DNA from 3 places in the Streptomyces sp. SCPE 10 genome. Region 1 is predicted to be linked to each of the others. Evidence: riboswitches for the same ligand, from Rfam matches in the RefSeq annotation. Region 1 holds a riboswitch; each other region holds the start of a gene.
The links. A riboswitch is a leader RNA that binds a small molecule or an ion and turns the genes downstream of it on or off. The one in region 1 is predicted to bind cobalamin.
Positions count from the first base shown of each region.

Region 1 (10,122 bases):
GCGACGGCCGACTCCCGCACGGCGCCCCGCAGGGAGACCCGCAGCCCGTCCTCCTCGTCGATCCCCAGCCCGTGCCGGAACGGCAGCACGCCGTACGTCCGCCGCCCGGTGAGGTCCCGCAGCATGTCCAGTCCGGGCTCCAGCAGCGAGACGTCGCCCCGGAACTTGTTCACCAGGAACCCGGCGACCAGTTCCTGGTCCTCGGGCGCGAGCAGCGCGAGGGTGCCGAAGAAGGAGGCGAAGACGCCACCGCGGTCGATGTCGCCGACGACCAGCACGGGCAGCCGGGCACCCCGCGCGATCCCCATGTTGACGATGTCGGTGCGCCGCAGGTTGATCTCCGCCGGGCTGCCCGCCCCCTCGCAGACCACCACGTCGTACGTGCGCCGCAGTTCGGCCAGGCTGTCCAGCACCGTGCCCAGCAGCCGCTGCTGCCGCCCGCCGTGGTAGCCGCGTGCGCTCATCTCGCCCACCGGCCTGCCCAGCAGCACCACCTGGCTGCTCTGTTCGCCGCCCGGCTTGAGCAGGACGGGGTTCATCAGCGCGGTCGGCTCGATCCGGCACGCCTGGGCCTGCATGGCCTGGGCCCGGCCGATCTCGGCGCCCTCGCGGGTGACGAAGGAGTTCAGCGACATGTTCTGCGCCTTGAACGGCGCGACCTTCACGCCCTGGCGTGCCAGCCAGCGGCAGATCCCGGCCGTCACGACGCTCTTGCCGGCGTCCGACGTGGTGCCGGCGACGAGCAGACCACCGCTCATTTCCCTTGTCCCTTCAGGCCCTTGACTCCGGTGACCAGGAGGCGCGCGGCGACCGTGGTGCCGAGCGCGAGCAGACCGACGCGGCGGGAGAGCCGTACCGTCCGGTCGATGTCGCCGGCCCGGACCGCCCGTCCGGCGGCGCCGTTGAGGACGGGGCGGTGCTCCACACGGCCGCCGTAGGAGAGGGTGCCGCCGAGCCGGACGCCGAGGGCGCCCGCGAAGGAGGCCTCCACGGGACCGGCGTTCGGGCTCGGGTGCCGGCCGGCGTCCGCGCGCCAGGCGCGCACGGCACCGCGCGGGTCGCCTCCGGCCGCGGCGGCGAGTACGGCGGTCAGCCGGGCCCCCGGCCAGCCGGCCACGTCGTCCAGGCGGGCGGCGGCCCAGCCGAACCGGCGGTGGCGCGGGGACTTGTGACCCACCATCGCGTCCAGGGTGTTGACCGCGCGGAAGCCGAGCAGCCCCGGCACCCCGGCGACCGCGCCCCACACCAGGGCGCCCACGACCGCGTCGGAGGTGTTCTCGGCGACGGACTCGACCACGGCCCGCGCGATGCCGTCGGCGTCCAGCGCCTGCGGGTCCCGGCCGCACAGATGAGGCAGTCGGGCGCGGGCCGCCTCGACGTCCCCGGCGGTCAGCGCGCGGCCGATGGCCCGGGCCTCCCGGGCGAGCGAGGTGCCGCCGACCACGGACCAGGCGGCCGCGGCGGTCAGCGCGACGGAAGCGGCGGGGGAGGGGCGTACGGCGCGTGCGGCCAGTGCCCCGAGCGCGACGGCGCCACCGGCGCACACGGCGGTGTGCAGAGCGCCCCAGCCGCGGTGGTCGTGCCACAATGCGCCCTCCGCCGCGGCGGCCGCACGCCCGAACACGGCGACCGGGTGCCCGCGACGGGGATCGCCGAGGAGCAGGTCGCCGAGAAGCCCGGCGGCGGCGCCGTACGCATACCTGCGATCGGCACCCATCGGCTCAGCCGGCCGTGGGTACCGCGACGGTGGTCCTGGTACTGGTCCTTCGGCTGCCGAGCATGGCGATACAGGTCCTCACTCAGGGTGTCCGCGCCCTGGTACGAAGAAAAACGGGCGGCGAGAGTTCCTGGCTCCCGGGGTGTGCACCCCGGTGACAGTGGCGGGACCGCGCCGGATTCGCACCGGCTTCCTCTTCTGCCGCCTTACATGGCCTGGGAAGTCCACCACGTGCCCGGAACGGCCGTCAACTTGCCGTTGACCTGCGGGAGTGTGCCGATGCCCACATCGCGCCACGGTACGGGCACGCCGAAGGCCCCGGCGCGCGACGGGCGCGCGGGGGCCTTCGGGGTGTGCCGTCGGGTGGGGCCGTGCGGTCAGGACTTGGAGACGATCAGGACGATGCCGTACGCCACCGCCGCCGCGCACGCCGCGAAGCAGACGTAGGCACCGGTGACGGCGAGCGCCGCGGACTCACCCTGGGCGGCGGCCTTCTCGCGCTTGGCCAGGCCGTTGACCCCGAGGGTGAACAGGGCCACCAGGCCCACCGTGAACACGAGGCTGACGCCGAAGACGGAGCCGATGGCCGCCCAGTCGATCTTCATGGGGATGCTTCCTTGGTGAACGGGCGCGGGATCAGACGGTGGCGGCCGGCGGCGCGGCCGGGGCGGTGGCCGCCGGTTCGACGGCCGGGGCCGGGATGGTGGCGGTCAGGCCGTCGGCGACGGTGCCCGCCGGGGGCGGGGTCACCGCGGCGATGGCGGTGGTGACCACGCCGGAGGGCTCCGCGGGCGGCTCGGCGACCACGTTGGTGTGGTCGATGACCTCGCGGCGGGACAGCTTGTAGATCCAGGCGCTCGCGGCGACCAGGAAGACGGCGACCACGGCGGTGCCCCAGTCACCGAGTTCGGTGACGGCCTCGGCGCCCGCGCCGACCAGGGCGGCGGCCGGCAGGGTGAGCACCCAGGCGACGGTCATGCGGGTGGCGGTGGACCAGCGGACCACGCCGCCCTTGCGGCCCAGGCCCGCGCCCATCACGGCGCCGGAGACGACGTGGGTGGTGGAGAGGGAGAAGCCGAGGTGGGAGGAGGCCAGGATGGCCGTGGCGGCGCTGGTCTGGGCGGCGAAGCCCTGGCGGGGCTCCAGATCGGTCAGGCCGGTGCCCATGGTGCGGATGATGCGCCAGCCGCCGATGTAGGTGCCGGCCGCGATGGCCAGGCCCGCGGAGAGGATCACCCAGGTGGGAGGGTTGGAGCCGGGGGCGATGGCGCCGCCCGCGATCAGTGCGAGGGTGATGACGCCCATCGTCTTCTGCGCGTCGTTGGTGCCGTGCGCGAGGGAGACCAGGGCGGCGGAGGCGACCTGGCCGGTGCGGTAGCCCTTGCGGGTGGCCGCGCCCTCGGTCTTGCCGCCGATGCCGTAGGAGGAGCGGGTGGCGACCATCGAGGCGATGCCCGCGACGACCGGCGCCGCGACCGCGGGCAGCAGCACCTTGGTCACCAGCACGCCGCCGTGCACGGCGCCGAATCCGGCGGAGGCGACGGCGGCGCCGATCAGACCGCCCATCAGAGCGTGCGAGGAACTGGAGGGCAGGCCCACCAGCCAGGTCACCAGGTTCCAGAGGATCGCGCCGACCAGGGCGGCGAAGATGACCTCGGGACGGATGCCGCTCTCGTCGACGAGACCCTTGGAGATCGTGTTGGCGACCTCCACGGAGAGGAAGGCGCCCACCAGGTTGAGGGAGGCGGACATGGCCACCGCGAGCTTCGGCTTCATGGCGCCTGTGGAGATGGTGGTGGCCATCGCGTTCGCGGTGTCGTGGAAACCGTTCGTGAAATCAAACGCGAGTGCGGTCACCACCACAATCGCGAGGATCAGCGAGAAGCTTTCCATTTACCCAGGCAATCGTTCGAGGTCGTTGGCTGGATGAACGTAGGCAACCTGGGTGAACGGAAGATGAACTGGGGCGGGCACGGGGATGTCCGTAACGGGGGGTGTGGACCTCCGTTTCCGCCTCCCGTCCCGGGCGCGCCCAGGCGCCCCTTGGGTCACCAGCCCAGCGCGAAGGTCCGCAGCCGGCCGGTGGTGCCGTTGAAGAGATTCTGGTCACCCGGCAGCCGGCCGGCGGTGTCGTACTGCCAGAAGGTCCAGTACCGCCAGCCGCCCGGCAGCCTGCCCGGTCCGGAGGTGCCGTGGCGGGCGACCCACAGGGGGTGGGTGGAGGCGAAGGCGCGGCTGTTGCCGGTGCAGAGCTTCCACCACTGCAAGGTGGTGTAGATCACAGGCCGGCGGCCGGTCTGGCGCCGGATCTCGTCGCTGAAGGACCAGATCCACTTCGTCATCTTCTTCTTGCTCAGCCCGTAGCACTTGTGCCGCGCGCTGTACGGGTTGTACTCGATGTCCAGCGCGGGCGGCAGCGTCCAGCCGTCGGCCCGCCAGTCCCCGCCGTGCGCCACGAAGTACGCGGCCTGCCGGGCGCCGGAGGAGCGGTCCGGCAGCGCGAAGTGGTAGGCGCCCCGGATCAGGCCGGCCGCGCGCGCCCCGTCGTACTGCTGGTCGAAGTAGGGGTTGCGGTAGCCCGTGGCCTCGGTCGCCTTGACGTAGACGAAGCGGGCGCCCTCGTCCTGCGCGGACTGCCAGTCCACGCGCTTCTGGTGGGAGGACACGTCGTGTCCCCGGGGCTGGTGCGCGGCCCGGTCCGGCGGACCGGCCGAGGCGGTCGGGGCGCAGGTGAGGACGAGCGCCGCCGCGGCCGCGGCCAGGACACCGGCGCGGCGACGGAGGAGGGTGCGGGTCATGTGCCGTCTCCCCGGGGTGACGGACGACCAGGTCGTGGCGGACGAGCGGGTCGCCGGGCGGGCAAGGAGGGCTCATTCAAGGGCGGCTGATCATGGAATTGGCGTAGATTGCTGGCGTTTTGCCGTGATGTGCACCCTTTTGGGGTGCGGGATCTCGGACAGAAGTACGCCGAACGGCCGCCCGCCGCGGGGGTGGCTGGCAGGATCACGGCAGGACCGTGGAGCCGCGGGACGGGCGAGGAAGGGCGGGCGGGGTGCGCGCAGAGGTGAGCGGGGAAACGGCGGACCGGTGGGCGGCGTTGGTCGAGACGGCGCGGCGGAGCGTGGCCGACGGACTGGTCGTCGGTACCTCGGGCAACGTCTCCGCGCGCGTCGGGGACGTGGTGCTGGTCACTCCCTCGGGTGTGCCCTACGACCGGCTGGGCCCGGACGACATCACCGGTGTGGACCTCACCGGCCGTCAGGTGCTCGGCACACTGGTGCCGACCAGCGAGCTGCCCATGCACCTCGCCGTCTACCGCGGCACCGGGGCCCGCGCGATCGTGCACACCCACGCCGTGCACGCCACCGCCGTCTCCACGCTGGTGACCGAGCTGCCGCTGGTCCACTACATGGCCGCGGCCCTCGGCGGACCGGTCCGGGTCGCGCCCTACGCCACGTACGGCACCGAGGAACTGGCCGAGAACATGCTCCGCGCCCTGGCCGGCCGCTCCGGCTGCCTGCTGCGCAACCACGGCACCGTCACCTACGGCGCCACCCTGGACCAGGCCTACGACCGCACCGCCCAGCTGGAGTGGATGTGCCGCCTGTGGCTGACGGCCTCCTCCGTGCCGGGTCTGACCCCCTCTTTGCTGACGGAGGCACAACTCGCCGAGGTCGGGGAACGCCTGAAGGGATACGGCCAACGGAGGTGACCGTCCCATGCTCCCCGTCCCCGCTGTCCCCGACCGCCCCGCGGACCGCCCGACACCGGGCACACCCGGTGGGTTCCGCCGCCCGTCCCCGGCCACCGGCACGGCCCGGGCCCGTGTGACCTCGCCCTTCTCGCCCCGGCTCCGCGACACGACCGCGTCGGCGCACGCCCGCCGCCGTCTCGCGGCCCGGCTCGCCTCACTCTGGCGCCGGGGCCCGGTGAGCCGGCCCTCCTCGCCCCCGCGGGGCCGGGGACCTGTGTCCCGGCTCGCCGCGCCCGGCCGCCTCGGCGCCGGGAGGCCCGCGAAGGCCCCCCGACGGCTCCCGAACCGGCTCGCCCGCGCCCTGCGCCAGGCTCTCCCGGGCCCGCTCGCCCCGGCCTTCCCGCGCGGGCCCGCGGCCCGGTTCGCGGTGCCGCGCGGCCGGCGCCTCGGGGCCCCACTCGCCGCGCGCCGCCAGGCCGGGCCCCGCCGCCAGGCGGACCCGTTCCCCGGGGGCCGCCGGAGTCCCGGCGCTCCGGCCGCGCGCCCGTCACCCTCCTCCCCGGCTCCGCTGGCCGGGCTCGGGGGCCGCCGGGACACTGATGGGGTGCGCACCGTCAAAGCGGCCGCCGCCGCAGTCACCGCCGTACTCGCCGCCGGCATGGCGTCCGTGGCCGCCGGGCGGCTCGCCAGCGACGCCGCGCTGAAGACCACCGGCAGCCGCCCGCTGCCCACCGAACCCCGGCTCACCGTGCACGGCACCGCCGCCGGCCAGATCACCCTCACCCGGGACCTGGCCTCCCTGCGCCCCGGCTCCTACGGCCTGGCGGGCGACGGCTCGCACGCGGTCGTCGGCCCGGTCCTCGCGGACACCCGGCCCACCGCCGACACCGTCGTGCGCCGTCTCGACCGCGTCACGCACGGCACCCTCGCCCCCGGCGACCCCGTGTGGCTCACCCCGAACCTCTACGTCGGCAACCCGCGCACCGCCCTCGGCCTCGACCACACCGACGTCGACGTGCCCGGCGAACTCGGCCCCCTGCCCGCCTGGTTCCTGCCCGGCAGCCGGGACGTCTGGGTGATCGCGGTGCACGGCCTGGGCACCACCCGCGAACACGCCATGAACCTCATGGGGTTCCTGAACGGCCGCCATCTGCCGGTCCTCGCCCTCGCCTACCGCGGCGACCTCGGCGCCCCCCGCCCCGCCGACGGCCTGAACCACTTCGGCGAGACCGAGTGGCGGGACCTGGACGCGGCGATCCACCACGCCGTCCGCCACGGCGCCCGCCGCGTCGTCCTGCTCGGCTGGTCCACCGGCGCCACCATGGCCCTGCGCGCCGCCGAGCACTCCGCGATGCGCGACCACATCGCCGGCCTCGTCCTCGACTCCCCGGTGCTCAGCTGGGAGGCCACGCTGCGCGCCCTCGCCCGCGCCCGGCACACCCCGCCCCCGCTGCTGCCGCTCGCGGTGCGCGCCGCACAGGGCCGTGCCGGGCTGCACGCCGACCGGGTCGCCGAGATCACCGACCCCGAGCGGCTCACCGTGCCCACCCTGATCATCCACGGCCCCGGCGACCGCGTGGCCCCCTGGGAGTTCTCCCGGACGCTCGCCGAGCGCCGCCCCGACCGCGTCGCCCTGCACACCGTCCCGGGCGCCCCGCACGCGGCGATGTGGAACCCCGACCCGAAGGAGTACGAGGAGCGTCTGCGGCGCTTCCTCACCCCGCTGATGTGACGGCGCACGCCGGGGCGCGCCGGGCGCGCGCCCCTTGCGGTCCGGCCGTTCCGGTTAGGGCCCTGGGACTGGCCGAAAAACGCCCGCCCGGCCCCCGCGCACCCCGGTGCCTTGGCCATCCCCGTTGCCCGCCGTGACATTCCGTTTGGGTTTTCGGACCGTCAACCGGAAGACTGCCCCTGTGACGTCCCGTATCCCGCGCGACTCCAGGCTCCGACTCGTCCGACCTCGACCCCTGGCCGCCGCCCCCAGAGCTGTGAACCAGCGGCACCCGCGCCGCCCCGCACCCCGGCCGCCCGAGGGCACCCCCGCCCGGGCCGAGCTGGCCAAAATGGCCCGCAGCGGGCTGGCCGGCGCGGTCCGCGTCGCCCGCTGGGCGGACAACGCCCTGGGCCCCGGCCGCGACGGCGCCACCGCCGACGGCAAGGCCACCCTCTCCACCGCGACCGCCGAACGTGCCGCCGCCGACCTCGGGCTCACCCCCGACCAGGTCCGCGCCGACTGGGACACCGCCCGCCTCGCCGGACTGGTCGAGGTGCACGGCGACAGCGCCCGTCCCGGCTGGCGGCTGCGCGCCTGGGACCGCGACGACAGCGCCGTGCTGCGCGGCTGGGTCGCCCTCTTCGACGCCTGGTCGCTCGCCGTGCCCGAACCCGCGGGCCACGAACCGGCCGCCGTCGCCGAGGTCGTCTCGGCCATGCCCCAGGTGCTCTCCTTCCTCCAGCTGTCCGCCGGGCCGGTCCCGGTCGAACAGCTCCTCGACCTGCTCCAGCAGCGGGTCACCGAACTGCGCACCGAACGCTGCGAGGTCACGTACGAGCCCGGCACCGAGCCGCCCGCCGCGCCGGCCGAGGCCACGGACGTCCCGCCCGCCTCCCTCGCCCCGCTCCTCGACTGGGCGCTGGGCGCGCTCGCCTCCGTCGGCGCCCTCACCTACGGCGCGGGCCAGGCCACCCTCACCCCGCTGGGCAGCTGGGCGGTGTGGGTCAAGCTGGAGCAGATCTGCGTGGCCGCGCAGAGCCCCGCGGGCAACATCGAGCAGTCCGCCGAGGACATGCTCCGCGGCTGCGCCCAGCTGCGCCCCAACGCGGCCCGCGCCGAGTACCGCGCCTGGCTGGCCGCCCGCACCGTCGGCAGCGCCGTCACCGAGCTGATCGACGCCGCGCGGGGCGAGGACGCCCTGCTGCGCGGGCTCGCCTTCGAGGCGCTGCGCGTGGTCGGCGCGCCCGCCGAGCCCGAGGTGCGGGCCGTGGTGGACGAGCCGGCGCTGCGGCCGTACGCCCTGCTCTGGCTCGCCGAGCACGACGGCCTCGACCCGGAGGACGCCCACGAGGTCCTCACCCGCGAGGAGGCCACCTGGCTGTGGGTGGACACCGCCGCGGCCGTCGCCGACCACGGCGAGGCGCCGATGCTGGTCCGGCACCTGGAGTCCGCGGTGCAGCCCACCGTGCCCCAGCTGCTCGACGAGGTCCGCGCCGTCGGCCACCCGCGCACCGTGCAGGTCCTGGTCGCCCTCGCCGCCGCCCACCCCGACCCGGCCCTCGCCAAGGCCGTGCGCCGGGCCGCGTTCCAGGTGCACACCGGCGGCTGAGCCCGGCGGGGCGGTTCAGACGCCGATCTCCGGCGCGTACGTCCCGAAGCTCCAGATGTTGCCCTCGACGTCCCGGGCGAGGTAGTCCCGGGAGCCGTAGTCCTGGTCCGTCGGGGGCAGCAGGATCTCCACGCCGTGCGCCACGGCCCGCTGGTGGTGGGCGTCCACGTCGTCCACCACCACGTACACCCCGGCGGGCCCCGCGTGCCGCAGCGCCGCGTCGAACGGCCCGCCGCGGCCCTTGGAGCCGATCATCACCGCGCCGTTGCCCTGCACCAGCTCGGCGTGCAGCACCTTGCCGTCCGCGGCCTCGTACACCGTCAGCTCGGTGAACCCCAGCCCCTCCGTGAGCTGCCGGATCGCCGCCTTCGCGTCCGCGTACAGCAGCGTGGGACAGATGCCAGGCCGTCCGCCGCCCATACCCGCCATACAGATCACTCCTCCCGCAGAGTTCTCCCCGGCCCGCCGGGCGGGGATGCGGAGGCGGGAAAACGGCTTGCACCGCCCCGTTAGACTTCTTCCCATGGCCATTCTCCTCGCGCATTAGACGGCGGGAACGTCCTCAGCCGCCCACCCGCCAATCCCTGTACGCCCAGGAGTCTGTCCGTGATCTCCGCCTCCGGAATCGAGCTGCGCGCCGGCGCCCGTGTCCTCGTCGAGAACGCCACCTTCCGCGTCGCCAAGGGCGACCGCATCGGTCTCGTCGGCCGCAACGGCGCCGGCAAGACCACCCTCACCAAGTGCCTGGCCGGCGAGGGCATCCCGGCCGCCGGCACCATCACCCGCTCCGGCGAGGTCGGCTACCTCCCGCAGGACCCCCGCACCGGCGACCTGGACGTGCTGGCCCGCGACCGCGTCCTGTCCGCCCGCGGCCTCGACGTGCTGATCCGCAAGATGCGCGAGAACGAGCAGCGCATCGCCAACGGCACGGGCGCCACCCGCGAGAAGGCGCTTCGGCAGTACGAGCGCCAGGAGACCGAGTTCCTCACCAAGGGCGGGTACGCCGCCGAGGCCGAGGCCGCCACCATCGCCGCCGCGCTGAACCTGCCCGACCGGGTGCTCGGCCAGCCGCTGCACACCCTCTCCGGCGGTCAGCGCCGCCGTATCGAGCTGGCCCGGATCCTGTTCTCCGACGCGGACACCCTGCTGCTGGACGAGCCGACCAACCACCTCGACGCCGACTCGATCGTGTGGCTGCGGGACTACCTGAAGACCTACCGCGGCGGCTTCATCGTGATCTCCCACGACGTCGACCTGGTCGAGACGGTCGTCAACAAGGTGTTCTACCTGGACGCCAACCGCTCCGTGATCGACATCTACAACATGGGCTGGAAGCTCTACCAGCAGCAGCGCGAGGCCGACGAGAAGCGCCGCAAGCGGGAGCGGGC
Region 1 covers NZ_CP197069.1:1,955,096-1,965,217, reverse strand. Annotated here, with positions in the region: gene ACSP97_RS09255 (cobyric acid synthase) at 1-758, opposite strand, end outside; gene ACSP97_RS09250 (cobalamin biosynthesis protein) at 755-1,717, opposite strand; cobalamin riboswitch at 1,823-1,961, opposite strand; gene ACSP97_RS09245 (hypothetical protein) at 2,095-2,322, opposite strand; gene ACSP97_RS09240 (inorganic phosphate transporter) at 2,354-3,610, opposite strand; gene ACSP97_RS09235 (lysozyme) at 3,766-4,515, opposite strand; gene ACSP97_RS09230 (class II aldolase/adducin family protein) at 4,770-5,429, shown strand; gene ACSP97_RS09225 (alpha/beta hydrolase) at 6,016-7,143, shown strand; gene ACSP97_RS09220 (hypothetical protein) at 7,475-8,734, shown strand; gene ACSP97_RS09215 (VOC family protein) at 8,750-9,163, opposite strand; gene ACSP97_RS09210 (ABC-F family ATP-binding cassette domain-containing protein) at 9,341-10,122, shown strand, end outside.

Region 2 (10,122 bases), 3.1 Mb from region 1:
TCGGCAACACCGGTCCCGCGCTGCTGCAGATCGAGGAAGCCAAGGCCGTCTGCCGTCGCTGCCCGGTGATCGAGCAGTGTCTGCAGTGGGCGCTTGAGTCCGGCCAGGACTCCGGCGTCTGGGGTGGTCTCAGCGAGGACGAGCGTCGCGCGATGAAGCGCCGTGCCGCCCGCAACCGGGCCCGTCAGGCCTCCGCCTGACACACCCACCCCAGGTGACAGCCTGAGCTTGGCGGCGCGTACATCGCGTACGCATCTCCCGCCCCCGAGCAGCAGCGCGCAGTACCCCCCGATGCCGCCAGCGAACAGCAGCGCAGCAACGAGCACAAGCCTCGGACCAATGACGGTCCGGGGCTTTCTGCTGTGCCCAGCGCCACGCTCCCCCGGCGTTCGCCGCCCGAACGGCCTTGCGGGAAAGGCCCGTTGACCGGGCCCGTCGACTACTGCTTGGCCGCGCGCACCGGGATGTCCAGCAGCACCCGGGTCCCCCGCCCCGGCGCCGGGACCATGTCGAAGGTGCCGCCCAACTCGCCCTCGACGAGGGTCCGTACGATCTGCAGCCCCAGGTTGCCCGAGCGGTGCGGGTCGAAGCCCTCGGGCAGCCCGACGCCGTCGTCCTGCACCGTGACCAGCAGGCGGGCCTCCTTGGTCGTACCGCCGCGCACCGCCGAGACCTCCACCGTGCCGGTCTCGCCCTCGCCGAAGCCGTGCTCCAGGGCGTTCTGCAGCACCTCGGTGAGGACCATGGACAGCGGGGTGGCCACCTCGGCGTCGAGTATCCCGAACCGCCCGCTGCGCCGGCCGGTCACCTTGCCCGGCGAGATCTCGGCGACCATCGCGAGCACCCGGTCGGCGATGTCGTCGAACTCCACCCGCTCGTCCAGGTTCTGGGACAGCGTCTCGTGCACGATGGCGATCGAGCCGACCCGGCGCACCGCTTCCTCCAGGGCGGCGCGGCCGCGCTCGGAGTCGATGCGCCGGGCCTGGAGCCGCAGCAGCGCGGCCACCGTCTGGAGGTTGTTCTTCACCCGGTGGTGGATCTCCCGGATGGTGGCGTCCTTGGTGATCAACTCGCGCTCGCGCCGCCGCAGTTCGGTGACGTCCCGGCAGAGCACCAGCGCCCCGATCCGGGTGCCCTTGGGCTTGAGCGGGATGGAGCGGAACTGGATCACCCCGTCCGCCGACTCGATCTCGAACTCGCGCGGCGCCCAGCCGCTGGCCACCTTCGCCAGCGCCTCGTCCACCGGGCCCCGGGTGGGGGCCAGTTCGGCGGTGGTCTGTCCGAGGTGGTGCCCGACCAGGTCGGCGGCGAGGCCGAGGCGGTGGTAGGCGGACAGGGCGTTCGGGGAGGCGTACTGGACGATGCCGTCGGCGTCCAGCCGGATCAGGCCGTCGCCGACGCGCGGGGAGGCGTCCATGTCGACCTGCTGGCCGGGGAAGGGGAAGGAGCCGGCCGCGATCATCTGGGCGAGGTCGGAGGCGCTCTGGAGGTAGGTCAGCTCCAGCCGGCTCGGGGTGCGCACGGTGAGCAGGTTGGTGTTGCGGGCGATCACCCCGAGGACCCGGCCCTCGCGCCGCACGGGGATGGACTCCACCCGTACGGGGACCTCCTCACGCCACTCCGGGTCGCCCTCGCGCACGATCCGGCCCTCGTCCAGGGCCGCGTCCAGCATGGGGCGGCGGCCGCGCGGGACCAGGTGGCCGACCATGTCGTCCTGGTAGGAGGTGGGGCCGGTGTTGGGGCGCATCTGGGCGACCGAGACGTACCGGGTGCCGTCCCGGGTGGGGACCCAGAGCACCAGGTCGGCGAAGGAGAGGTCGGACAGCAGCTGCCACTCCGAGACCAGCAGGTGCAGCCACTCCAGGTCGGAGTCGTCGAGGGCGGTGTGCTGGCGGACCAGCTCGTTCATGGAGGGCACCCTGCGAGCGTACCGGGGCCCCTGACCTGGCCGGAAAACACCCGCGGGCCGCGGCGCCTGGAAGGGACCCTCAACCCTCCCGGCACCGCAGCCCGGAGCATCATCGGCCGCGGGGTGTGCGGTCCCGGCCGGCCGAAGGCCGAGGAGCCGGGGCAGTCAGGGCAGAGAGCGCCGGTTCCTCGATCCGCCTTCCTGTGCGGGGAAGACGGAGGCTTGTCCTCTTCGAGCGTCGAACCACCGGTTCGAACGGTTCGAACAGTTCTCTTCGATTGTGGACTAGACCATGGGGCATGTCCATGCCCCTGCGAGCACGTACGGCGCCGTCCGGCGGCCGCCCGCGCCCCTGGCACCGGATGCCACGCGCAGCCTAGCCCGCCCGGGTCGGCCATGGGGACAGAAGGCGTCGGCAATTTCCGCGACCCGGCCTGGAGCCATCGGCAGCGGGGGCCCATTCTGTTAGATTGGTCTAAACCACATAGACGCACCGAGCCCTCTCCAGAACGGCAGGCCCACGTGGAAGTTGTCATCGTTCCGGACGCCGCGGCGGGTGGCGAGCTGATCGCCGAGGCCATGGCACAGCTGCTGCGACGCAAGCCCGACGCCCTGCTCGGCGTCGCCACCGGCTCCACCCCGCTGCCCGTCTACCAGGCGCTCGCCGCCAAGGTGCGGGCCGGCGCCGTGGACACTTCGCGGGCCCGCATAGCCCAGCTCGACGAGTACGTGGGGCTGCCCGCCGACCACCCCGAGTCCTACCGCTCGGTGCTGCGCCGGGAGGTGCTGGAGCCGCTCGGCATCGGCATGGACGCCTTCCTCGGCCCCGACGGCACGGCCGAGGACATCCAGGCGGCGTGCGAGGCGTACGACCGCACGCTCGCCGCGGCCGGCGGGGTGGACCTCCAGCTCCTCGGGATCGGCACCGACGGGCACATCGGGTTCAACGAGCCCTGCTCCTCGCTCGCCTCCCGCACCCGGATCAAGACCCTGACCGAGCAGACCCGCGTCGACAACGCGCGCTTCTTCGAGGGTGACATCGAGCAGGTCCCGCACCACGTCGTCACCCAGGGCATCGGCACCATCCTGGAGGCCCGCCACCTGGTGCTGCTGGCGACCGGCGAGGGCAAGGCGGACGCGGTCGCGGCGACCGTCGAGGGCCCGGTCGCGGCCGTCTGCCCGGCCTCCGCGCTCCAGCTGCACCCGCACGCCACGGTGGTGGTCGACGAGGCGGCCGCCGCCAAGCTGAAGCTGGCCGACTACTTCCGCCACGCGTACGCCAACAAGCCGGAGTGGCAGGGGATCTAGGCCCTCGTTTGGATCTCGCCGGGCTCGCGGGCCCTGGCACCGCTTTCCGATCCGGCCCGATCCGAACGAAAGACCCTGGCGCGCCACAGGGGCGGCGACCGCACCGTCGCCCCTGTTGGACTAGACCAGCCATGGTCACGACGGTATACAGAGGGGATCACGGAGCGTGCGGGTGGAGTCCTGACGCAGCAAGCCGTGCCACGATGTGAGCCGTGGCCGATGGGATGTCGGTCGCTTTCGGCATCCGGAGCCGGGAAGGCAGAGCATGAGCACCGATGTCAGCAGCGCGGAGACCGAGGCCGGCCCGACCGTCCGTACCGCGCGCGTGCCGAAGTACTACCGCCTGAAGAAGCACCTGCTCGACATGACGGAGACGCAGGCACCGGGCACGCCGGTCCCGCCGGAGCGCACGCTGGCCGCGGAGTTCGACACGTCCCGCACCACGGTCCGCCAGGCGCTGCAGGAGCTGGTCGTGGAGGGCCGCCTGGAGCGCATCCAGGGCAAGGGCACCTTCGTCGCCAAGCCCAAGGTCTCCCAGGCGCTCCAGCTCACCTCCTACACCGAGGACATGCGCGCCCAGGGTCTGGAGCCGACCTCACAGCTGCTGGACATCGGCTACATCACCGCCGACGACCGGCTCGCCGGGCTGCTGGACATCACCGCCGGGGGGCGTGTGCTGCGCATCGAGCGGCTGCGCATGGCCAACGGCGAGCCCATGGCGATAGAGACCACGCACCTGTCCGCCAAGCGCTTCCCCGCGCTGCGCCGCTCGCTGGTCAAGTACACGTCCCTGTACACCGCGCTCGCCGAGGTGTACGACGTCCATCTCGCCGAGGCCGAGGAGACCATCGAGACCTCCCTGGCCACCCCGCGCGAGGCGAGCCTGCTGGGCACCGACGTGGGCCTGCCGATGCTGATGCTGTCCCGGCACTCCCTGGACCGCTCGGGCCGGCCGGTGGAGTGGGTGCGCTCGGTCTACCGGGGCGACCGGTACAAGTTCGTCGCCCGTCTCAAGCGGCCCCTGGACTAGAGCCCCAGGACCGCAGCGGGGTCCCGCCTTCGCCGAATCGATATACCGACCTGCGGACAGGGTCTTCCTCTGCCAGGACACCGTCACCTAGATTGCCTGCGCATTACACAGGTGATCAGCGAGGGGACGGAGCGATGACATGTCCGAAACACCTGAAGTGAGACCACCGGTCGTGACGCCGGTGAGGGTGATCATCGGCCTGTGTCTCGTCGCGCCCTTCGTGGCGATGCTGTGGGTCGGCTCGTACGCGAAGACGGACCCCGCCTTCATCGGCATCCCGTTCTTCTACTGGTACCAGATGGTCTGGGTGCTGATCTCCACCGCGCTCACCATGATCGCGTACAAGCTGTGGCAGCACGACCAGCGCTCCCGCAAGGACGCGCAGGGGGGTGCGGCACGGTGAAGGACGGCGTCAACGGCGTCGCGCTCGGCGTCTTCATCTTCTTCTTCCTGGCCGTCACGGTCATGGGCTTCCTCGCCGCACGCTGGCGGCGGGCCGAGAACGAGCACTCCCTGGACGAATGGGGCCTGGGCGGACGGTCGTTCGGCACCTGGATCACCTGGTTCCTGCTCGGCGGTGACCTGTACACGGCGTACACCTTCGTCGCCGTGCCCGCGGCGATCTACGCGGCGGGCGCGTCCGGCTTCTTCGCGGTGCCGTACACGATCCTGGTGTACCCCCTGATCTTCACCTTCCTGCCGCGCCTGTGGTCGGTCTCGCACCGCCACGGGTACGTCACCACCTCCGACTTCGTGCGCGGCCGGTTCGGCTCGAAGGGGCTGTCGCTCGCGGTGGCGCTGACCGGCATCCTCGCGACGATGCCGTACATCGCGCTGCAACTCGTCGGCATCCAGGCGGTGCTGGACGTGATGGGCGTGGGCGGCGGCGACAACACCAACGAGTTCGTGAAGGACCTGCCGCTGCTGATCGCGTTCGCGGTGCTGGCGGCGTACACGTACTCCTCGGGTCTGCGGGCGCCCGCGCTGATCGCCTTCGTCAAGGACGCGCTGATCTACATCGTGATCCTGGTGGCGATCATCTACATCCCGATCAAACTGGGCGGGTTCGACGACATCTTCGCCAAGGCGGGCCACGCCTTCAGCCAGCTCAGCCCGGCCACCGGCAAACCGCGCGGGGCGCTCGCCCCGCCGGCGGCGGGCCAGTGGTCGTACGCCACCCTGGCGCTGGGCTCGGCGCTCGCGCTGTTCATGTACCCGCACTCGATCACCGCGACGCTCTCCTCCCGCAGCCGTGAGGTGATCCGGCGCAACACCACCATCCTGCCGCTGTACTCGCTGATGCTCGGCCTGCTGGCGCTGCTGGGCTTCATGGCGATCGCGGCCGGGATCAAGGTGGACAACGGGCAGCTGGCGATCCCGCAGCTGTTCGAGGACATGTTCCCGGACTGGTTCACGGGCGTGGCCTTCGCGGCCATCGGCATCGGCGCGCTGGTCCCGGCGGCGATCATGTCCATCGCGGCGGCGAACCTCTTCACCCGCAACATCTACAAGGACTTCATCAAGCCGGACGCCACGCCGAAGCAGGAGGCCCAGGTCTCCAAGTTCGTGTCGCTGCTGGTGAAGGTGGGCGCGCTGGTCTTCGTGCTCGGCATGGACAAGACGGTCGCGATCAACTTCCAGCTGCTGGGCGGCATCTGGATCCTGCAGACCTTCCCGGCGCTGGTCGGCGGTCTGTTCACCCGCTGGTTCCACCGCTGGGCGCTGCTCGCCGGCTGGGCGGTCGGCATGGTCTACGGCACCCTCGCCGCGTACGGTGTCGCCTCGCCGACCCAGAAGCACTTCGGCGGCTCGGCCGACGAGATCCCGGGCATCGGCCAGATCGGCTACATCGGCATGACGGCGTTCGTGCTGAACGTCGTGGTCACCGTGGTCCTCACCGTCGTCCTCAAGGCCGTCAAGGCCCCCGAGGGCGTGGACGAGACGAGTCCCGCGGACTACACGGCGGACGCGGGTGACCCGGGCGTCGAGGTGGAGCTGCCGCCGGCCACGGCGGGCACCAGCCACTGACCGGATCCGCGCACGGAAACCGCGCACGGGCCGCCGGAAAGCACCTGCTCCGGCGGCCCGTTGTCGTGCACACTCGCCGGCATGGACATCCGCATCCGCCCCGCCGACCCGGCCGAGTACGACGAGCTCGGCGAGCTCACGGCCGAGGCCTACCTCCTCGACGGCCTCCTCGACTTCGGCGCGAGCGACCCGTACCTCCTCGTGCTCAAGGACGTGGCCGCGCGAGCCGCGTCGGCCGAGGTCCTCGCCGCCGTGCTGGGGGACCGTGTTGTCGGCGGCGTGACCTTCGTCCCCTCGGGCGGCCCCGTCGCCGACATCGCGAGGCCCGGGGAGGCCGAGATCCGGACGCTGGCGGTGCGGCGCGAGGCGCGCGGCAGAGGGGCCGGCGAAGCCCTCGTGCGCGCCTGTGTCGACCGCGCCCGGGCCACCGCGGGGTGCTCGTCCGTCGTCCTCTCCAGCCAGCGCGCCATGCACAGCGCCCACCGGCTCTACGAACGCCTCGGGTTCGTGCGCACGCCCGAGCGGGACTGGAACCCCCTCCCGGAGCTGGACGACGTCACTCTCATCACCTACAAGTTGACGCTCTGACACCAGGGCGACACAACATCTGGGGGTGACACGGCAGCCCGGCACTAGATGTATGCTCATGCTCGCTGCCGCCGCAGGGGAATCCGGTGCGAATCCGGAACTGTCCCGCAACGGTGTACTTGTGCGTATCCGCGTACAGGAGTCAGTCCGAGGACCTGCCGACAGCGCGCCCGGCCGTCCGGTCCGGGTGCCCTGAGACGTCCGGGCCTCGTGGAGTGGGCCGGTGGACGCGACGCCGTGTGCGCTCGTGGCTGCCCCCTGCCCTCCGCCAGGCCCCCGTGCCGAGCGAGGGAGAGCCCCACGTGACCATCGCGCCAGCCGACCCGGCATCAGCCCCGGATCTGGAGAACGACGGCCCCGGCGCCGCGCTGCTGCGGACCCTGACCGAGCTGACCGCAGACCTCCCCGACGCCGACCCCGGCCGGGTCGCCGCCGCCGCGCTGCGCGGCCGGTCGGCCCGCGCCGACGAGGCGGAGCTGCGCGAACTGGCGACCGAGGCCGCGGCCGGCCTGATCTCCGAGGACCCCGCGTACTCGCGGCTCGCCGCCCGGCTGCTGACCGTCTCCATCCGGGCCGAGGCCGCCTCGCAGGGCGTGACCTCGTTCACCGAGTCGGTCGCCGTCGGACACCGCGAAGGCCTCATCGCCGACCGGACCGCCGAGTTCGCGCGGATCCACGCCGCCCGCCTGGACGCGCTGGTGGACACCGGCGCCGACGACCGCTTCGGCTACTTCGGTCTGCGCACCCTGCACAGCCGCTACCTGCTGCGCCACCCGATCACCCGCAGGGTCATCGAGACGCCCCAGCACTTCATGCTGCGGGTCGCCGCGGGCCTGGCCGAGGACGACTCCGTCCGCGCCCTGGACGAGGTCGCCGCGCTCTACGGGCTCATGAGCCGGCTCGACTACCTGCCCTCCTCCCCCACCCTGTTCAACTCCGGTACCCGGCACCCCCAGATGTCGTCCTGCTACCTCCTCGACTCCCCGCTGGACGAGCTGGACTCCATCTACGACCGCTACCACCAGGTCGCCCGGCTCTCCAAGCACGCCGGCGGCATCGGGCTGTCGTACTCCCGCATCCGGGCCCGCGGTTCGCTGATCCGGGGCACCAACGGGCACTCCAACGGCATCGTGCCGTTCCTGAAGACCCTGGACGCCTCGGTGGCCGCGGTGAACCAGGGCGGCCGGCGCAAGGGCGCGGCCGCGGTGTACCTGGAGACCTGGCACTCCGACATCGAGGAGTTCCTGGAGCTGCGGGACAACACCGGTGAGGACGCCCGCCGTACGCACAACCTGAACCTCGCGCACTGGGTGCCGGACGAGTTCATGCGCCGGGTCAACGCCGACGAGCAGTGGTCGCTGTTCTCCCCGGCGGACGTGCCCGAGCTGGTGGACCTGTGGGGCGCCGAGTTCGACGCCGCCTACCGCGAAGCGGAGCGCAAGGGCCTGGCGAAGAAGACCATGCCCGCCCGTGAGCTGTACGGCCGGATGATGCGCACCCTCGCGCAGACCGGCCAGGGCTGGATGACCTTCAAGGACGCCGCCAACCGCACCGCCAACCAGACGGCGGAGCCGGGCCAGGTCATCCACTCCTCCAACCTCTGCACGGAGATCCTGGAGGTCACCAACGACGGCGAGACGGCGGTCTGCAACCTGGGCTCCGTCAACCTGGGCGCGTTCGTCGACACGGCGACGGGGGACATCGACTGGGAGCGGCTCGACGAGACCGTCCGCACCGCCGTCACCTTCCTCGACCGCGTCGTGGACATCAACTTCTACCCGACCGAGCAGGCCGGCCGCTCCAACGCGAAGTGGCGTCCGGTGGGCCTGGGCGCGATGGGTCTCCAGGACGTCTTCTTCAAGCTGCGGCTGCCCTTCGACTCCCCGGAGGCGAAGGCGCTGTCCACCCGGATCGCCGAGCGGATCATGCTCGCCGCGTACGAGGCCTCCGCCGACCTCGCCGAGCGCAGCGGCCCGCTGCCGGCCTGGGAGCGGACCCGTACCGCGCGCGGGGTGCTGCACCCCGACCACTACGGCGTCCAGGAGACCTGGCCCGAGCGCTGGGCGGCGCTGCGCACGCGGATCGCGGCGGTCGGCCTGCGCAACTCGCTGCTGCTGGCGATCGCGCCGACGGCCACCATCGCCTCCATCGCGGGCGTCTACGAGTGCATCGAGCCGCAGGTGTCCAACCTGTTCAAGCGCGAGACGCTGTCCGGGGAGTTCCTCCAGGTCAACTCCTACCTGGTGCAGGACCTGAAGGACCTCGGCGTCTGGGACGCGCGCACCCGGGAGGCGCTGCGCGAGTCCAACGGCTCGGTGCAGGGCTTCGCGTGGATCCCCGAGGACGTGCGGGCGCTGTACCGCACGGCGTGGGAGATCCCGCAGCGCGGTCTGATCGACATGGCGGCGGCGCGCACCCCGTTCCTCGACCAGGCGCAGTCCCTGAACCTGTTCATGGAGACGCCGACCATCGGCAAGCTCTCCTCGATGTACGCGTACGCCTGGAAGTCCGGGCTGAAGACGACGTACTACCTGCGGTCGCGCCCGGCGACCCGGATCGCCCGGGCCGCCCAGGCGCAGAAGACCATCCCCGTCCAGCAGGTCGCCGACCCCGACGCCGTCGCCTGCTCCCTGGAAAACCCCGAGTCCTGCGAGGCCTGCCAGTGAAGACCGAACGCAACACCAACCTGCTCGACCCGGGCTTCGAACTGACCCTGCGTCCCATGCGCTACCCGGACTTCTACGAGCGCTACCGGGACGCCATCAAGAACACCTGGACCGTGGAGGAGGTCGACCTCCACTCGGACGTCGCCGACCTCGCCAAGCTCAGCCCGGCCGAGCAGCATCTGATCGGCCGCCTGGTCGCGTTCTTCGCGACCGGTGACTCGATCGTCGCCAACAACCTGGTGCTGACGCTGTACAAGCACATCAACTCCCCCGAGGCGCGGCTGTACCTGAGCCGTCAGCTGTTCGAGGAGGCGGTGCACGTCCAGTTCTATCTGACGCTGCTGGACACCTACCTGCCCGACCCGGACGACCGGGCGGCGGCGTTCGCGGCCGTCGAGAACATCCCGTCGATCCGTTCGAAGGCCGAGTTCTGCTTCAAGTGGATCGACTCGGTGGAGCGGATCGACCGGCTGGAGACGCAGGCGGACCGCCGGCGCTTCCTGCTCAACCTGATCTGCTTCGCCGCGTGCATCGAGGGCCTGTTCTTCTACGGCGCCTTCGCGTACGTCTACTGGTTCCGCAGCCGGGGCCTG
Region 2 covers NZ_CP197069.1:5,093,778-5,103,899, reverse strand. Annotated here, with positions in the region: gene ACSP97_RS23730 (WhiB family transcriptional regulator) at 1-200, shown strand, start outside; gene ACSP97_RS23725 (sensor histidine kinase) at 440-1,909, opposite strand; gene nagB (glucosamine-6-phosphate deaminase) at 2,432-3,217, shown strand; gene ACSP97_RS23715 (GntR family transcriptional regulator) at 3,483-4,247, shown strand; gene ACSP97_RS23710 (DUF3311 domain-containing protein) at 4,387-4,650, shown strand; gene mctP (monocarboxylate uptake permease MctP) at 4,647-6,275, shown strand; gene ACSP97_RS23700 (GNAT family N-acetyltransferase) at 6,357-6,863, shown strand; cobalamin riboswitch at 6,916-7,040, shown strand; gene ACSP97_RS23695 (ribonucleoside-diphosphate reductase subunit alpha) at 7,166-9,529, shown strand; gene ACSP97_RS23690 (ribonucleotide-diphosphate reductase subunit beta) at 9,586-10,122, shown strand, end outside.
Region 2: it holds a riboswitch for cobalamin, as region 1 does, so the genes downstream of both, ACSP97_RS23695 (ribonucleoside-diphosphate reductase subunit alpha) here and ACSP97_RS09250 (cobalamin biosynthesis protein) in region 1, are expected to answer to the same signal.

Region 3 (10,122 bases), 5.8 Mb from region 1:
CGGATCCGGCAGGAGGAACCCTGGGATCCGTGGTTTGACAACCGCCCGACCCTCCCCTCGGAGGGCGTCAAGTCCTGTTCCGGATGATCTGGTGTCACCCGTTCATGAGAGTTGGGGTAGCGCCGGCTGCCGGTGGTCAGTGGCGGTACGCGGTTGTCGCGAGTTCGACGAAGGACCGGATCAACGGGTTGGTGTCACCTTCCTTCCACACCGCCACCACTCTGCTCGGCGGCATGTCGGTCAGCGGCACCACGGCCAGCTCCGCGGGCAGGTCGTGCCCGAGCGGGGCCAGGCCGACCGTGCCGTTCCACAGCACGGTCTGCAGGCATTCCTGAACGGCGCGCACCACTGGGCCCTCGCGCGGTCTGCCGCCGTTCCAGTACGACTGCCAGACGGGATCGGTGCCCTGCGGGAACTGGAACCAGCGGCGGTCGCTCAGTTCGGCCAGCCGCAGCCCGTCGCGCCTGGCCAGCGGATCGTCCGCGCGCAGGACCACGCCGACCGGATCGTTCCGCAGCGCGCGCACCGTCAGGGCGGTCACGTCGAACGGTGCCCGGGTCAGCGCGACGTCGACCAGTCCGGCGCGCAGCCCGCAGGTCGGGTCGGTCAGATCGGTGTCGCGGATGCGGATGTCGATACCGGGATGGCTTCGGCGGTAGGCGGCGGCCAGCCTGGCCACTCCCGGGTCGGTGCCGTCGCCCAGGATGCCGATGGTGATGGTCGCGAGGCCGGCCGCCGCCTTCACGCGTTCCCGGACGCGGTCGGCATGGTCGAGCAGGGCCCGCGCCTCGTCGAGCAGCACGGTGCCCGCCGGCGTGAGCGTGACGCCCGCGGGTGAGCGGGCGAAGAGCAGGGCACCGACATCGGCCTCCAACTGCTTGATCGCCCGGCTCAGTGGCGGCTGACTCATGTGCAGCCGGGTGGCGGCCCGGCCGAAGTGGAGTTCCTCGGCGACCGCCACGAAGTAACGCAAGGTCCGTAGCTCCACGCTGCCACGATACCCACGGGGTATCGGCGCTGCGGGACAGGTCTTGGACAGCCCTGGGGGCCCGGCGGTGAACTCGTGAGCATGACCGAAGAAACCAAGGCCGGCGAGCCGCGGCCCCGACCCGCTGTAGCGGTGATCGGGCCCGGCGATGGCGAGATGATCGTTCTGGGTACCACGCGCATGCGGGTTCTGGAGGACGGCAGCCACACCGGGCACCGCCTCGCGATCGCCGAGTCCGTTCTCGCCCCGCACACCGAGGGACCGCCGCAGCACCGCCACGCCCGACACGACGAGGGCTTCTACGTCCTGTCCGGCACCGTGCGGTTCACCGTCGGGGACGAGGACTACGACGCGGTGACGGGCACCCTCGTGATGGTGCCGCCCGGCACCCCGCACACCTTCGCCAACCTGACCGACCAACCCGCCGTCATGCTCAGCACCTTCACGCCCGACCTGTACGTGCAGTACTTCCGGGACCTCCAGGAAGTACTCGCCGGCGGCCGGCCGCTGACGCCCGAGGCCAACATCGACGCGATGAGCCGCTACGCGACCGAGCCCGCCACCGATCCCGCCTGAGGTCGACGGCACGGCACGGCCCGGGCACGTGGCGCCGGTGGCCGTCTCGACCCGATCGACCACGTAGGACGGATGGGCGTCGATGAGCGCGTCCCGACTCCGGTTCGGGCCCCGGCTGGGGCGGGCCATCGGCCCGCCCCAGGAGCGACCCATGGATGCCGCGATCACGGATCGGCTCCGCGGCCGCCGTCCAAGGTCGCCTGGCCGAGGGCTAGTTGATGCAGAGCCCGTTGCACACGTACTGCCAGAAGGCTCCGCAGCCGCGATACATCTGGCAGCCGCCTTCGCCGTACTGGCAGTGGGTGGCGTTCGTGCACTGGTCGTCCTCGTCCGTGCAGGTGCAGGCACCGCCCGCGGGACGCGCCGTGGCCTCGGCGCCCTCGGCCGGGCCGAGAGTGCCGAGCAGGGCGCTGCGGCCGTCCGGGCCGAACGCTTCCGAGGCGGACCGGCTGAGCCGCTTCAGGGCGGGGGTGGCCGCTGTCCGGTTGTCGTCGGCGAAGTGGTTCGGTGAGGAGGCCCAGGCGACAGCCTGGTCGTAGACGGCTCGCTGTTGCGGTGTCATGTCGGGCCGGGTGGCACGGTAGTGCTCCAGGTGTTCGAGCCACATCCGGCTGCGGGCCTTCGCGGACAACTCGCTGTAGATGGCGCGACGGTAGACGAGCGGATAGGTCACCAGGTCGCTGTAGCGCTGCGGCAGACTGTTCTTGTTGCGCTGCGCCCAGGCCAGCGCGGTCCGGCAGGAGTCCTCCGCGAACGCCGGTGTCCTGCCCAGGAGAACGATCCCGGCCGCCACCGCCGCGCCGGTTCCCAGCCGCAGGAACTGCGACCGCCCCATGGCGTCGCCGTGCCCGGGTGCCGGCAGGGGGCGCCGGCTCTCCTGCCGCAGTCGGCCAAGCCCCCGCAGCACGGCCGTCGTCGAGCGAACACCGAGGTGCCGGACGAGCGGCAGCGCCATGGCCGCCCCGGTCCACTGGCGCGCCTCGCCATCGGTGACCTTGATCAACGTCGGCGCGGGCGGCGCTTCCTCACCCGGACGGGTCGTACGCCACTGCCGCACCTCGGGGTTGGACAGCGGCAGCACTTCGAGCTTTCCGTCGCCCGCCTGCCGCACGGTGGCGGCGATCTGGCGACACGTCGCGCACGAGGCGTCGAACGCGAGAATCCACCGTACCTGCGGCGGCGTGGCCGTGTTTTCGTTCATATTTCCTCCTTGGTTTTCCGGATTCCGAAGAGACGTCCTCGGGACTTCTCCCGCGTGACGTCGTGTCCCGTGCGCGTGGGCACCCACCGGCTGTTTTCGGCGCTCGGGCTTTCGGATTCCTCGAACTCTTCGTGGACGGCCTGTGGCAGTTCCCCGGACATGTCTAGCCCTTGCGGGTTGTTCGGCTTCGGAGGGCTGGTGCCGAACAAACGGATACCGAAAAATGTGATCTCACAGCACATGCGGGGGGAGGTGCGGACATGCCGCGTGGCGAGCGTCCGCTCGATGCGGGAGACGGTCCGTTACTGCGCTTTGCCGCGAGACTGCGCGAGCTGCGCCACAAGGCGGGCAGCCCGGCATACCGGCAGATGGCCGAACGCGCCCACTACTCGGTTTCGACGCTTTCCGAGGCGGCGGCCGGCCGTCGGCTTCCGACGCTTGCCGTGACTCTCGCATATGTGCGCGCCTGTGACGGGGACCCGCTGGAGTGGGAGCGCATCTGGCGTGAAACGGCAGCCGAAACGGACGTACCGGAGCAGTCCCCCGTGGAGCCCGGGCAACGAGCGCCCTACGCGGGGCTGGCGGCATTCCGGACGCAGGACGCGGAGTGGTTCTTCGGCCGGGAACGGCTGGTGGACCAGGTGTTGCAGCGGCTCCGGGAACAGCGGTTCGTCATGGTGATCGGTGCGTCGGGATCCGGGAAGTCGTCGCTCCTGCGGGCCGGGCTCGTGCCGGCACTGGAACAGCGGACGGTGGTGTTCACCCCCGGTCCGCGCCCTCTGGAGGAGTGCGCGATCCACATCGCGGCGATGGCGGGCGGCACGCCGGGGCGGTGGTACGAGGAACTCTCCGCCGACCCCGCGAACCTGCACCGCGCGCTGCGCCAAACCCTCGCGGCGGAGCCACCCGAGAGTGAAGTCGTCCTCGTCGTGGACCAGTTCGAGGAGACCTTCACCCAGGGCGCCGCGGAGGATGCCGCCTTCATCAGGGCGCTGGTGACCGCCGCACGGGCACCGAACAGCCGCTGCCGGGTTGTGCTGGGGGTCCGCGCCGACTTCTACGCCCACTGCACCCGCCACCCCGACCTGGTGGAGGTGATGCGCGACGCACAGGTCCCGGTGGGACCGATGAGCCTGGAGGAACTGCGCTGCGCGATCGTCCAGCCCGCCGTACGATCCGGGCTCACCGTCGAAGGGGCGCTGCTCGCCACACTGACCGCCCAGGCCCAGGGCCGACCGGGCGTCCTTCCCCTGCTGTCGCACGCCCTGCTGGAGACCTGGCGGCGTCGGCGCGGCAACGCCCTCACCCTGGACGGCTTCCGAGCCACCGGCGGGCTGGAAGGTGCCCTGGCCCGTACCGCCGAGACCTTCTACGACGGTCTCAGCACGGCGCAGCGCAACGTGGCCAGGCAGGTCTTCACCCGGCTGACCGCGCTCGGGGAGGGCACCGAGGACACCCGCCGCAGGATGACGACGACCGAACTCGATCCCACGCCCGACGTCCGCGTCGTCCTCGACCGCGCGGCGGCCGCGCGGCTGCTCCTGCTGGACCAGGACCGGATCGAACTGGCCCACGAGGCCCTGATCCGCTGCTGGCCCCGGCTGCACCAGTGGCTCACCCAGGACCGGGAAGCGCTGCGCATCCAGCGGCGGCTGACCGAGGCGACCGACCTCTGGGAGTCGCTGGGCCGGGACCCCGGCGCCCTGTACCGGGGTGCGACGCTCACCATGGCGCACAACGCCGCTCTGAGTCCGAGCCGGCGTGAGCAGGCGTTTCTGCGGGCCAGCGTCGAGGCCGCGGCCATCGAGGCCGCGCGAGGGCAGCGCCGGACCCGCCGTACGCGGCAACTTGCCACCCTGCTCGCCGTACTCCTGGTGGCCGCGGTCGGCGCTGTCGCCATGGCGGTTCGGGCCCAGGAGCAGCTCACCCGGCAGCGCGACACGGCGCTGGCCCGGGAGTCGTCGGACCAGGCGGTGGCGCTGCGGACGACGCGGCCCGCGCTGGCGGCGCAGCTCAGCCTGGCAGCCCTGCGGCTGGTGCCGGGGGCGACGGAGCAGGACGGACTCATGAGCACCATGTCGGTGGCCTTGCCGAACAGCCCCGGGCAGGCGGGCCACACACAGGCCGTCAGCTCCGTCGCGTTCCGGCCGGACGGCGGCTGGGTGGCCACCGGCAGCTTCGACCACACGGTGCGGCTGTGGGGCCTCGGCGACCCGCTCCACCCGGTTCCGGCGCCCGGTGTCCTGCCCCACCCGGACATCGTCACCGGTGTCGCCTTCAGCCCGGACGGGCGCCTTCTGGCCACTGCGGGACGCGACCGTACGGTCCGGCTGTGGGACGTCGGCGACGTGCACCGTCCGGTCCTGGTGCGGACCCTGGCCGGGCACCGCGACATCGTCTTCTCGGTGGCCTTCAGTCCCGACGGGCGGATGCTCGCCTCCGGCAGCTACGACCACACGGTGCGGCTGTGGAACGTCGCCGACCCCTCCCGGGCCCGGCTGCTGTCGGCCCTCACCGGCCACCGGCTCAACGTCAAGCCGGTGGCCTTCAGTCCGGACGGCCGGCTGCTCGCCTCGGGCAGCGACGACCACACGGTACGGCTGTGGGACGTCACCGACGGCCGGCACCCCCGCCCCCTCGGTGTGCTGGCCGGCCACCGCGACTTCGTCGACGCCGTCGCGATCAGCCCGGACGGCCGGACGCTGGCCTCCGGCAGCGACGACCGGACGATCCGGCTGTGGAACATCGCCGACCCACGGCACCCGGCGGGGCTGAAGACCCTCACAGGGCACGCCGACGTGGTCACCTCCGTGGCCTTCAGCCCCGACGGACGACTGCTCCTGTCGGGCAGCAACGACCGTACGGCACGCCTGTGGGACGTGACCGACCCGCGCCGGGCGCATCCGCGGCACATCTTGACCGGCCACCTCGGTGCCGTCGACGCCGTGACCTTCAGCCCGGACGGACGGCTGCTGTTCACCGGCAGCGCCGACCATACCGCCCAGCTCTGGCAACCGGACGTGGCGCACGCGGCGGCACTGGCGTGCTCGGTACGGGCTCATCCCACCATCACGGAGAAACAGTGGCGCGCCTACCTGCCAGGGGTCGCCTACCGGCCCCCGTGCGGGCACGGCTGAGACCAGGCCCTGTGCGGGAGACCGAGCCGTGTGTGTCCTCGGCGTCGCCAACTCCCGTTCGCCCGAACGGGCCCCGCTCCGCTCAACGGGACGTGACCATCCGGTTATCGGATTGATAAAGATGATTGTCAGGCTCTGTTCACAGCCTTCACACAGCCGGGAGGATCCCCGCCTGACCATTCGCAACGATGTTCGGGGAGGGGCCCACTTGAGGGAGAACAGACCGAAGAGCCGCCTACTGGCGCTCGGTTCGGCCGGAGCACTCGTCACCGCGAGCTTGATCGCGGGTGTCGTCTCGGCACCGGCGGCCGGCGCCGCGGGCCGGCCGGGCCAGGACCGCGCGGCGAAGGGCGCGGAGATCGCCGCCGCCCGCGCCGCCAAGGCCGGCGTCGACTGGCGGGACTGCCCGGCCGACTGGGGGCTGGCCAAGCCCATCCAGTGCGGCTGGGTCAGCGTGCCCGTCGACTACACCCACCCGGACGGCAAGCAGATCAAGCTCGCCGTCGACCGTGTCGGCAGCACCGGCACCCCGGCCGAGCGCCAGGGCGCGCTCGTCTACAACCCGGGCGGCCCCGGCGGCTCCGGGCTGCGCTTCCCGACCCGGGTCACCGGCAAGAAGCCGGTCTGGGCGAACGTCGCAAAGGCCTACGACTTCGTCGGCTTCGACCCGCGCGGCGTCGGCCACTCGGCGCCGATCTCCTGCGCGGACCCGCAGGAGTTCGTACGGGCGCCGAAGGCGGACCCGGTCCCGGACACCGAGGCGGACAAGCTCGCCCAGCGCAAGCTGGCCCGCGAGTACGCCGACGGCTGCCTGGACCGCACCGGCCGCGCCATGCTCCAGCAGATGACCACGCCGAACACCGCCCGCGACCTGGACGTCATCCGCGCCGCGCTCGGCGAACGGAAGCTCAACTACCTCGGCGTCTCCTACGGCACCTATCTCGGCGCCGTCTACGGCACCCTCTTCCCGGGCCACCTGCGCCGCATGATCGTGGACAGCGTGACCAACCCGGCCCGGGACAACATCTGGTACCAGGCGAACCTGGACCAGGACGTCGCCTTCGAGAGTCGCTGGAAGGACTGGGAGGACTGGGTCGCCGCCAACGACGCCGCCTTCCACCTCGGCACCACGCGCGCCGCCGTCCAGGACAAGTGGCTCCAGCTGCGCGCCACCGCCAAGAAGAGCCCCATCGGCGGGGTCGTCGGTCCCGCCGAGCTGATCTCCTTCTTCCAGAGCGCCCCCTACTACGACTCCTCGTGGGTGCCGGTCGCCACCGTCTTCGGCAAGTACGTCGCCGGAGACACCCAGGCCCTGGTCGACGCGGTCGCCCCCGACATGTCGGACACCGCGGGCAACATCGCGTCGGAGAACTCCAACGCCGTCTACACGGCGGTCGAGTGCACCGACGCCAAGTGGCCCACCAGCTGGCGGACATGGGACCGGGACAACACCCGGCTCAACCAGGACTACCCGTTCATGACCTGGGCCAACGCCTGGATGAACCTGCCCTGCGCCACCTGGCCGGTCAAGCAGCAGAACCCGGTCGACGTCACGACCCACAAGGGTCTGCCGCGCGTGCTGATCGTGCAGTCGACCCGCGACGCCGCGACCCCCTACGCGGGTGCGGTCGAGCTGCACAAGCGTCTCGCCGGCTCCCGTCTGATCACCGAGAAGGACGCGGGTTCCCACGGGGTGACCAGCCTGGAGAACCCCTGCATCAACCAGCGCGTCGACGCCTATCTGATCGACGGCACGCTGGACGGTTCCGACGTGACCTGCGCCCCGCACGCCACGCCCAAGCCGTGACCCCGTTCACACGGTGAGGAGGGGCGGCCGCACTCCCCGGCCGCCCCTCACTCGTCCCCGGGCCCGACCGTGAGGTCGACCGAATCGCGCCCGGGTGAACCCGCGCTCGCACTCCGCGGCCCGCTCCACCCTCGCCACGGCCGTGCGACGGTCACCCGGGCCGACCGTTTCCCCTGCTCCCCGACCGCCGCTGGCGCGCCGTCCGGCGCGTCGCACGGGGACGGGACGCATGGCCCCGTCAGCGCGATCCGCGACGTCCTGCCCCACCGCCCCTGCGTCCACGCCGCCTTGCGACCTCGACGTCCGGGCTTCTAGGGTGAGCGGGCCGTGGTGTTCGGGAAGACCGGTGACAGCCCTCAGGGGCTCAGTCCGGAGCGGCCCTCGCCACTGTGATCGGGAAGTTCCCGCCCCATGCATTGCCACTGGCCTCGCGGCCGGGAAGGCAGGGGTGGGCGCGATGACCCGTCAGCCAGGAGACCGGCCACGGCAGCACGAATCTGATCCACGAGGTGCTGGAGCGTGACCGTATGACCATGCCCGAAGGCGTGCCCGAAACCGCCGCCTCCCCTTCCTTCCGCTGGCGGCGCGAGGACACCGTCCGAACCGCCGGCCTCCTGACCGTGATCGTCGTCCTGCACGTGATCGCCTTCGGGATCCTCTTCCTGCTCGTCACCCCACATCACTACGAGGTCGGCACCAAGGCGTTCGGAGTCGGCCTGGGCATCACGGCCTACACCCTTGGGATGCGGCACGCGTTCGACGCCGACCACATCGCCGCGATCGACAACACCACCCGCAAGCTGATGGCCGACGGGCAGCGGCCGGTCTCGGTCGGCTTCTGGTTCGCGCTCGGCCACTCCAGCGTGGTCATCGCCATGGCCGCGCTGGTCGCCGGGGGCGCACAGCTCGCCGGCACCCTGATGAACGACGGCTCGCGCACCCACCAGGTACTCGGCACCGTCGGCACCACGGTCTCCGGCGGCTTCCTGTACCTCATCGCCGCGCTCAACCTCGTCGCCCTGGTCGGCATCGCCCGCGTCTTCCAGGCCATGCGGGCCGGACGCTACGACGAGGCCGAGCTGGAGGCGCACCTCGACTCACGCGGTTTCATGAACCGCCTGCTGGGACGGCTCACCAAGTCCATCCGCCGCCCCGGCCAGATGTTCCCCCTCGGCTTCCTCTTCGGCATCGGCTTCGACACCACCACCGAGGTCCTGCTCCTCGCCCTGGCCGGCAACGGCGCCGCCGCCGGTCTCCCCTGGTACGCGATACTCTGCCTGCCCCTCCTCTTCGCCGCCGGGATGAGCCTCTTCGACACCCTCGACGGCACCTTCATGAACTTCGCCTACCAGTGGGCGTTCTCCAACCCCGTCCGCAAGGTGTTCTACAACCTCACCATCACCGGACTGTCCATCGCCGTCGCCTTCTTCGTCGGCACCATCGAACTGGTCGGCGTCCTGCACGACAAGCTCGGCCTGAGCGACGGCGTGTCCGGCTGGATCGCGGGCCTCGACCTCGACCACGTCGGCTACGTCATCGTCGGCCTCTTCGTGGTCGTCTGGGCCCTGGCCATCGGATACTGGCGCGTGGCCAAGGTCGAGGAGCGCTGGAACGCCCGCACCGCCGACGCGGGCTGACCCCGCGCGCGCGAGACCCGAGGCCCCGCGACCCGAATGACGCAGGCCGGCAGGACGGCCGTCCTGCCGGCCACCTCGCGAGCGGGCACAGGGCGGGCCGGCGCACCGCGGGCCGGACCGACGGCGGGCCCGTCCGTGCCGACGACGACGCGGACGGGCCCGGTGCACCGGAGCGGGCGGATCACGCCACGCCGCTCTCCCACCACCAGGAACCGGAGCCGTACGAGGGGTACTGGACACGGCTGTCGACGTGCTGCCACGAGTGTGTGTACGCCTCGAGGCCGGAGAAGCCGCACGTCTCGGCGATCCGGTAGGTCTGCGGGGTGCTGTGGCCGGAGACGACGATGTCCGCGGCGACGCCGTAGACGTGCATGCTGTTGGACGCGCCGCCCACCGCGGCGTTGTGCGCGACGCTGCGGAAGCCGGAGTTGACCGTGATCGGGCTGTTTCCGGCCTTCTTGCGCACGGCCTCCAGCTTGTACATCAGCCGGCGCACGTTCTCCTTGACCGTCGCGGCGTCGACCTTTCCGCCGCTGAAACCGGAGCCGTCCTGCGAGGAGAACTCGGTCCAGTCGAAATGGGCGGTGGATCCGTCACCGGACTCCAGGCTGTTGAGCACGCTCTGCGTCTGTGGACCGACGACACCGTCCGCGCTCAACCCGTAGGCGTACTGGAAGCGTTGGACGGCGGCGTTCGTGGCCGGGCCGAAGTCGCCGTCCCAGGCGACATAGGTCTGCTGGGCGCCGGACGCGGCCCAACCACCGACGCGGATCTGC
Region 3 covers NZ_CP197069.1:7,783,439-7,793,560, reverse strand. Annotated here, with positions in the region: gene ACSP97_RS35340 (N-acyl homoserine lactonase family protein) at 1-38, shown strand, start outside; gene ACSP97_RS35335 (LysR family transcriptional regulator) at 137-988, opposite strand; gene ACSP97_RS35330 (cupin domain-containing protein) at 1,070-1,564, shown strand; gene ACSP97_RS35325 (bacteriocin fulvocin C-related protein) at 1,776-2,765, opposite strand; gene ACSP97_RS35320 (nSTAND1 domain-containing NTPase) at 3,209-5,902, shown strand; gene ACSP97_RS35315 (alpha/beta hydrolase) at 6,111-7,709, shown strand; cobalamin riboswitch at 8,020-8,209, shown strand; gene ACSP97_RS35310 (HoxN/HupN/NixA family nickel/cobalt transporter) at 8,237-9,346, shown strand; gene ACSP97_RS35305 (D-Ala-D-Ala carboxypeptidase family metallohydrolase) at 9,528-10,122, opposite strand, start outside.
Region 3: it holds a riboswitch for cobalamin, as region 1 does, so the genes downstream of both, ACSP97_RS35310 (HoxN/HupN/NixA family nickel/cobalt transporter) here and ACSP97_RS09250 (cobalamin biosynthesis protein) in region 1, are expected to answer to the same signal.